Regions from separate parts of the Chelatococcus sp. GCM10030263 genome, predicted to be linked through region 1. Evidence: predicted binding sites of a transcription regulator. Region 1 holds the regulator's gene; the other holds the start of a gene.
The links. The regulator LexA, encoded in region 1, represses DNA repair genes until DNA is damaged. The targets are predictions, from matches to a motif close to TGTTCNNNNTGTGTTCNG.
Positions count from the first base shown of each region.

Region 2: ACFQU1_RS22675 (DUF763 domain-containing protein) is a predicted target of LexA. The motif match lies at 1,552-1,569, and genes of this name have one in related genera.

Region 1 covers NZ_JBHTDB010000016.1:430,578-434,786, reverse strand. The annotation lists gene ACFQU1_RS24355 (ComEC/Rec2 family competence protein) at 1-1,762, shown strand, start outside; gene lexA (transcriptional repressor LexA) at 1,811-2,512, opposite strand; gene ACFQU1_RS24345 (GntR family transcriptional regulator) at 3,267-4,209, shown strand, end outside.
Region 2 covers NZ_JBHTDB010000016.1:59,644-63,852, reverse strand. The annotation lists gene ACFQU1_RS22685 (mandelate racemase/muconate lactonizing enzyme family protein) at 1-29, opposite strand, end outside; gene ACFQU1_RS22680 (flavin monoamine oxidase family protein) at 162-1,406, opposite strand; gene ACFQU1_RS22675 (DUF763 domain-containing protein) at 1,578-2,849, shown strand; gene ACFQU1_RS22670 (transporter substrate-binding domain-containing protein) at 3,056-3,901, opposite strand; gene ACFQU1_RS22665 (ABC transporter ATP-binding protein) at 3,961-4,209, opposite strand, start outside.

The DNA of each region.
Region 1 (4,209 bases):
GGCGCGCCTTCTGCCGCCGCCCACGGCCGCCCGGCCGGGCGGCTATGATTTCGCCCGCGACGCCTTCTTCGACGGCCTCGGTGCCGTCGGCTCCCTTGTCGGCAAGGTGACGGTCGCCGCGCCGCCCGCGCCACCGGATTTCTGGACGGCTCTCGCCATCGCCGTCGATGTTGCCCGCAACCGGCTGACGGACCGTATCGCCCAAGCCTCCGGCGGCCAGGAGGGGGCGCTCGCCGCCGCCCTGGTCACCGGCAAACGCGGGCTGATCACGGAAGACGTGAATGACGCGCTGCGTGCCGCCGGCATCTATCACATCGTCTCCATTTCAGGGCTGCACATGGCGCTTGCCGCCGGCAGCCTGTTCTGGGCGGCGCGCGCGGTGCTCGCACTCATCCCCGGCCTCGCGCTCGTCTGGCCGGTGAAGAAACTCGCGGCCCTCGTCGGCATGACAGGCGCCATCGCCTATTGCCTCTTCTCCGGCGCGGAGGTCGCCACCCAGCGTTCGCTCGTCATGACGCTCGTCATGATGGGCGCCATTCTCATCGACCGCCCGGCTCTCTCCATGCGCAATCTGGCGCTTGCGGCGCTCATCTGCCTTGCTATTCGGCCGGAGGCGCTGCTCGGTCCGAGCTTCCAGATGTCCTTCGCGGCGGTTGCCGGCATGATCGCCTTCGCAGTCCAGCCATCGGGGCTGTTTGCCGGGCGTCCCGCAGGGGCCGGAGGATTGGCACCGCTCCACGGCATCGGGCGATGGGCCTTCCTTGTCATCTTCACCACGGCGATTGCTACCATCGCGACCGCTCCCTTCAGCGCCTATCACTTTCAGACGCTGAACCCGCTCGGTCTCCTCGGCAACGCCCTGGCGCTACCGCTGATCGAGCTCGCGGTCATGCCGCTGTCGGTGCTCGGGATCTTCGCTTCCGCCTTCGCCCTCGATCAACCCGTCTGGTGGCTCATCGGCCAGGCGACGGCGCCGGTGCTCGCCGGCGCCAAAATGGTCGCCCTGCTCGACCGCTCAACCGTCATCGTGCCGGCGCTCGCGCCCGCCGCTCTCGCCTTCTTCAGCGCGGCCATCGTCTGGTCCACGCTCTGGACGACCGCCCTGCGGTGGTTGGCGATCGTCCCGGCCGCCCTCGGCGCCCTGTCGGCGCTCGCTCCCAGTCGGCCCGATGTCTATGTCGATCGCAGCGGCGCCGGTGCGGCTGTCCGGGAGAAGAGCGGACAATTGATCGTCCTCGGCCGGCCTTCCGATTTCGTTCTCGAACAATGGCTCAGAGCCGACGGCGACGGGCGCGCGACCGATGACCCGGGCCTGCGCGGCGGTGCCCTCTGCGACCGCTTCGCCTGTGTCGCGAAGCTCCCCGACGGGCGCAGCATCTCGCTCGTCCGTGACAAGCGCGCATTCCCCGACGATTGTCGGCGTGCGGTCGTCATCGTCACTCCGCTCGTCGCCCCCAATTCCTGCGCGAGTGCTACGGTGCTCGACCGCCGCGCACTCGACCAGTCGGGCGCCACCACGCTCACCGCCACCGCCGAAGGCTTTGCACGTGTCACCGCAAGTTCCACCGCGCAGCGCCCCTGGACCGGAACCAAGCCACACCGGCCAGCTTCGCCGGCGCCCGCGCCGCCCCCGCGACCACGGATCGACAATCTCGACCCACTTGATGCCATCCCTTCAGCGGCAGCCGACATCGACGACCCGTCGGGAGCAACGCCCACCGGCGATGCGCCAGGCGGCGAGGGCGATTCTCATACGCCGTGAGCGTCGACCAGCGATCAGCAGTTCTATCGCGGGCCGACCGGCAATCGATCAGTAGCGCCGCAGAAGGCTCACGAGCTTGCCCTGGATCCGCACGCGGTCGGGACCCAAGACGCGTGTTTCATAAGATGGATTGGCCGCTTCGAGCGCAATGGATGACCCGCGCCGGCGTAGCCGCTTCAGGGTCGCCTCCTCATCGTCGATGAGGGCGACGATGATGTCGCCCGTATCGGCCGTCTCCTGACGGCGGATGACAACCGTGTCGCCGTCAAGGATGCCGGCTTCGATCATCGAATCGCCACGCACCTCCAGGGCGAAGTGCTCGCCGCTGGTGAGCATCTCCACCGGCACTGCGATGGTGCTGCTGCGGGATTGAATGGCCGAGATCGGCGTGCCCGCCGCGATCCGGCCCATGACGGGGACGGGGACCATCTTCGGCGAGGATTCGCTTTCGACAGCCGCCGGTGGCAGGCTGCGCACGCGACCAAGCCCCCCCTCGACAACGCTCGGGCTGAAGCGCCCGCGCGGCGTGATCGCGCCATCGGGCAGACGAATGACCTCGAGTGCCCGCGCCCGATTAGGCAGCCGGCGGATGAAGCCGCGCTCTTCGAGCGCAATAATGAGCCGATGGATACCGGACTTGGACTTGAGATCCAGTGCCTCTTTCATCTCATCGAAGGAAGGCGGCACGCCGGTCTCGCGCAGCCGCTCGTGGATGAAGCGTAGAAGCTCGTTTTGCTTGCGCGTCAGCATCTGCCGTGAACCCCACCTTGGTCGTGGCCACCGTGGCCGAGATCATCCGGTTTCAAGATCCGATCAGGACTGTTGGCCAGATATCACTTTTGGCTAAGCGTCATTGTTGGCCAAGAGTCGGAAACAAATCATGAACGACCATAGCTGTTCCCTGTGTGTTCCGCAAGAGTTAAGGCAACGGGACGTGCATGGATAGCCTCGAGGCGTGCAGGCCCTATGCCCCCGGGGGATGAACAGGCAGAGCGGCCTCCTCGCTATTTTCCGCACTGGTCCCGTCATGGGAGAAAGTCGGCGACTGGGAGCCGAGACGCGACTGTTGCCTTTGACGGGCCCTCACGTGGCGTTTCGAAAGCCATGATTCACGCCCTCGTCGCGGTTTCAGACCTGTATCAGACCGGATTAGATACCAGTATCCTGGTGGTCCTTTTCCTTGTCCCAACGGACTTGGTGCGAACGTCGGCGGGCAACTGGCCTGACGCGGAATAATGAGACCGGCCGCAAAGTACCGCTACTCTGAACAGCGCCGCCGCTTGTCTTATAAGTTCCGAAGTGTGGAAAGAAATCACGGTTCAAGGCGAGCCGACGCTATGCCACGTTCGGCGTTGCGGCCCTGTCTAGGCCAAGCGTCGCCTGGATTCTGGGCCGTGCATCCGCCGAGGCGCTTGTCCACGCCTGAGAGCGGTTTTATCGAATGCACCACTTGCGGCTCGGCTATGCATCCGCTACGATACATGTATCACGAGATGGTGCTGCCATGACCTCAGATAAGACCGGACTGCTGGTACAAGCGCTTCGCGAGGCAATCGAGCGGGGCACTTATAAGCCTGGAAGTGCAATTCCTTCGGAGCGGCAGCTCATGGAGGAGTTCTCCCTGTCGCGGACAACCATCCGACGGGCAATCGATGAACTGGTGAGTGCCGGCCAGCTCGAGCGACGGCCTGGCAGCGGCACCTTCGTGACCGAGCCTATGCGGCCGTCTGCCGTTGCATCCAGTCACTCGCCGACACTGGCGCTGATCATTCCGACCTTCTCGAGCCCGTTCTATGGCGAGATGATCGACGGGATGGAACAGGAGGCGCGCCGTCATGATCTGCGCATCATGGCGAGCCAGTCGGCCTATTCGCCGGATAGCGAAAGCGACCACTTGTCGGCTGCCGCGGCCGATCCGGCCGTCCGGGGAGCCATCGTTGCACCGGCCCATGTCGACAGGCCCGTGCCCGGCGCATTGAGAATGGTGCAGGCCGGCAAGCCGCTGGTCTATCTCGGCCGCTGGCCGAGAGGACTGAGGACCGACAGCGTCAGCACCGACTATCTGGTCTCCGCTAAGCTCGCGGTGGATCATCTCATCGGACTAGGCCACCGGCGGATCGCCTATGTGGAAGGTGCGCCGCATCTGCCCGGTTTTTCCCCCTTCAGCGGTTACCACGAAGCGCTGAAGGAGGCGCGCATCGCGCTCCAGCAGGATCTCGTCTGCCTCCCTGACTTGCCGTCGGAGGAAGCGGGCCAAGAGGCGATCGCGGGGCTCATTCGCCGTGGCATCGACTTTACCGCCGTTTTTGCGCGCAACGATGTCACGGCGGTCGGCGTCATGCGGGCGCTGCGCGAGGCGGGGCGTCGCATTCCTGAGGATGTCTCGGTCACGGCTATCAACAACAGCCTCCTGTCGCGTTCACTCGATCCGCCGGTGACCAGCGTCG
Region 2 (4,209 bases), 370 kb from region 1:
GGAATGAGGCGGATGTCGCGAACGAGCACGGGCAGGTCTCCTAGCAAGCGCGAGCGGGTCAGGCGGAATTCCGAACCAAATCCAACCAATTCTGGATTTGGCGTGAGCCAATCTTGCGGCTTTCCCGTTGCGCGTCAAGCGCCGCTCGTCGCCCGACCGGCTCAGGGTCCCCGTTGCATGTGCCGCGCGGCGATCACCTGCTCGGCGGCGGCGATGCCCGTGCGATAGGCGCCGTGCGCCGTCGAGAAGTCGTTGCGTGAACAGGCCTCGCCGGCGAAGAACAGGCGATCGTCCACCGGGGCGGCGAGCAGGGCGCGGCCGTCGGCCTTGCCCGGCAGAGCGTAAGAATAGGAGCCGCGCGCAAAGGGATCGCCGCGCCAGCCGTGTACGGCGAGCGGTCGGACGCGCTTGGCGAAATCCGCCCCGAAGAGCCCGACGAGTTCCCCCACGGCGAAATCGACGAAGGCGGCCTCACCGCCCGCCTCCAGCTCCTCGGCGAGGCTACCGCCGAAATAGACCTCGACCTGCGGCCGCCCGAAAGGCCTGAGGTGATAGACCCCCGTCGCCGTCCGGTCATTATGGCCGAAGAGGCGGCTATCCATCTCGAAATCCTCCGCCGCATCCAGCGCCAGGAAGAGCTTGTCGGCGAGGCCGAGCGGCAGGCCAGCGGCGGCCTCCACCTTCGCCGGCAAGGCGGGCGTGAAGCGAATGCGCTCCTCCGCGATTAGGCCGCTCGGCAGGGTGATGATCGCCGCTTCGGCCGTGACCGTGCCCATCGCCGTGCCGATGGCGAGGCGCGCCCCGCTGTGGTCGATCAGGTCCACCGGACAGCCGAACTCGACCAGCAGCCCGGCCGCATATCCGGTGATCACCGTGCCGTAGCCCTCGACGACGCGCCAATTGACGCCGCTATCCTCATAGCGCGCGAAATCCCGCACCGAGATGCGGTCGAGCTCCGCGCCGCTGAAATAGGTGCTGACCGCATCGATCAGGGCGCTCCAGCGGCCGGTCCGGTCGAGAAGCGTCGCGGCCGGCACGTCCGGTTCGGCTTCGGGATAGCCGCCGAGGCGATCGAAGAAGACGTTCAGGCTCTTCGAGAAGGCGAGCTGCTCGGCAATCGGAAAGCCCGGGTTGGGCGCGGGATGCGTCCAGGGCGGCGGCGTCTTGTCGACGGTTGCGCTTTGCCCCGCGGCCACCGTCCGCCAGGGGTTGCGATCGGCCGAATGGAGCCAGCCGCAGCCGAGATCGACGGGAAAGCCAGCGGCCTCCACCGTCCAGGCTCGGCCACCGAGCCGATCGCGCGCCTCGAGGATCAGGCAATCGACCCCGGCTTCCGCGAGCCTGCGAGCCGCGGCAATACCGGCCGCGCCACCTCCGACGATCGCAACTTCAGTCTCGCTCGCCATGCGCTGTCCCGCCGAAGATGTGTCGAAAGGCCATTCTAGCCTATTTCACCTCATCCAATCATATGGAGCGCGTCTCCCGCGCCCGCTAGCAGGCAAGGCCAGCGCCCTTGCCCCTCGCGCCCTGTGGTGCTCCATGCTAGAAAAGCGTTCGCATTTCGTTCCGGAGGCTCCGTGGCTCGACGCGCCGGCAGTGCCGATCTGCCCCTTCATAGCGGCCGGGTGCCCGCCTGGCTCGGCAGCCGCATGGCGCGCCTCGGCGCGGTCGTCACGGAGGCGATCGTGCACCATTACGGGCGCGAGGAATTCCTGCGCCGTCTCGCCCATCCCTTCTGGTTCCAGTCCTTCGGCGCGGTGATGGGCATGGACTGGCATTCCTCCGGCATCACCACCTCGGTGATCGGCGCCTTGAAGCGCGGCCTCGGCCCGCTCTCGGGCGAGCTCGGCATCCATGTCTGCGGCGGACGCGGCAGCCATTCCCGCAAGACGCCCCAGGAGCTTACGGCCATCGGCGAGCGCGTCGGCTTCGACGGCGAGATGCTCGCCAAGGCAAGCCGCCTCGTCGCCAAGGTCGACAGCGCCGCAGTGCAGGATGGTTTTGACCTCTATCTCCACGGCTTCATCGTCACCGATGACGGCAAATGGGTCGTGGTGCAGCAGGGCATGAATGGCGAGAGCCGCCTCGCCCGCCGCTATCACTGGCTTTCGGAAGATCTGAAAAGCTTCGTCGAGGCGCCGCATGTGGCGATCGACGGCAAGAACCAGGGCGAGATCGTCAACCTCACCGACCGTCGCGCCGAGGCCTCGCGCCGTGGCCAGCTCGATCTCCTGCGTGATCTCGGCCCCGATCGCATCGCCCGCGAGGCGGCGACGCTCGACGGCAGGGGCAAGACCCCCGCCCCGCCGGAGGCGCCCTTCCTGCCGCATCTCGTCATGCCCGCCCATCACGACGTCAGGCCGAAGGATGTGATGATCCGCCGCCTGCACGGCGCCTTGGCCGCTGCGGCCGACCGCGGTCCTGCCGATTTCTCGGAGCTTCTGCTGGTGCCGGGTGTCGGCGCGCGCACGGTGCGCTCGCTCGCCATGGTGGCCGAAGTCGTGCACGGCGCGCCCTGCCGCTTCGCCGATCCCGCGCGTTTCTCGCTCGCCCATGGCGGCAAGGACCGGCATCCCTATCCGGTGCCGCTCAAGGTTTATGACGAGACGATCGGCGTGCTGAAATCGGCGATCGGCCAGGCGAAGCTCGGCAATGACGAGCGGCTCGACGCCATCCGCCGGCTCGACGATCAGACCCGGCGGCTGGAGCGCACGGCGACAGGGCCGTCGCTGCCGGCCTTCATCACCGACGAGCGCCGTCGCTCCCACGATTACGGCGGCCGCAGCGTCTTCGGCTGGGAGCCGCCGCCGGCAGAGGCTGAGGATGGCACGGGGAGCGCGGGCTCATAATGATGCACCTGCCCCGCTACCGTCATCCCCGGCCTTGTGCCGGGGATCCCGATGGGAAAGGCGCCGATTCCCACTGATCGAGACGGCTCAGGAACTCGGCTGTGCCGGGTTCCGCACTGGGAAAGCGCTGAAGTCGAAATAACCGACCTAAGCCACAGCCATGACGGTGGAGGGTTTTCCGTCCATCGCGTTGACCGACGATGCCCTCAATGCGGCGTCACGTCGTAGCCGAAATATTTGTCGCTCAGCTTCTTGATGGTGCCGTCGGCGACCGCGGAACGGATCGCGTCGTCGAGCTTCGCCTTGAGCGCCGTATCGGACTTACGCAGGCCGATGGCGCTGCCCTTGCCGAGAATGCCGCCTTGGAAGCGCGGACCGGTGATGACCATATCCTCGTTGCCGGGCTTGGACGCCGCGGTCGTGAGATAGGCCATAGAGGCCATGATGAGGTCGACGCGGCCGGCGGCAAGATCGAGATCGTGCTGCTCCGTCGTCTTGTATTCACGGATGTCCACGACGCCCTTCAAATACTTGTCGAGAAAAGCGGCAGCGATCGACGAGCTCTGGACGCCGATGACCTTGCCCTTGAGGAGAGGCTTCAGCTTCTCGACCTCGACGATTGCCGCCGCCTCGTCGGTGGCGAGCGGGAAGAGCTTGCCCTTGTCCGGCAGATTGGCGAGCGGGCTGGACTTCAGGGTGGCGAAGCTCTGTCCGGTCGAGCCGTAGGACATCGTGAAGAGGATCGCCTCCGCGCGCTTCGGCGTCGCCGACATGCCGGCGATGATCGCATCGAACTTGCCGGCATTGAGGGCCGGGATCATGCCGTCGAAGGCCTGCGCCTGCATCGTGCAATTCAGCTTCGCGCGGGCGCAGAGATCCTTGTAGAGCTCGATCTCGAAGCCCGCGAGCGTGCCGTCCGGCTCCGTCCAGTTCCAGGGGCGGAAGGCGCCTTCGGTGGCGAAGCGCACCGTCTGCGGGGCTTGAGCCGCCGCGGGCGCCGCGAGCATCGCCAAGCCGGCGAGCGCGAGGATCATCTTGCGTATGAGCGTCATTGTTGGGTTCCCTTCTGAACGGGCATTGGGATGTTGTGATTGGGCGGGGTGGTGGAGAACTACCCCGCCAAGAACTGCTTCAAGCGCTCGGAGCGGCTCGCCCCAAAGACATCGTCCGGCGTGCCCTCCTCCTCGACGAGCCCCTTGTGGAGGAAGACGACCTTGTTGGAGACGTCGCGGGCAAAGCCCATTTCGTGCGTCACCACGAGCATCGTGCGCCCTTCTTCGGCAAGGCCGCGCATGACGCGCAGCACCTCGCCGACGAGTTCCGGATCGAGTGCCGAGGTCGGCTCGTCGAAGAGCATCAC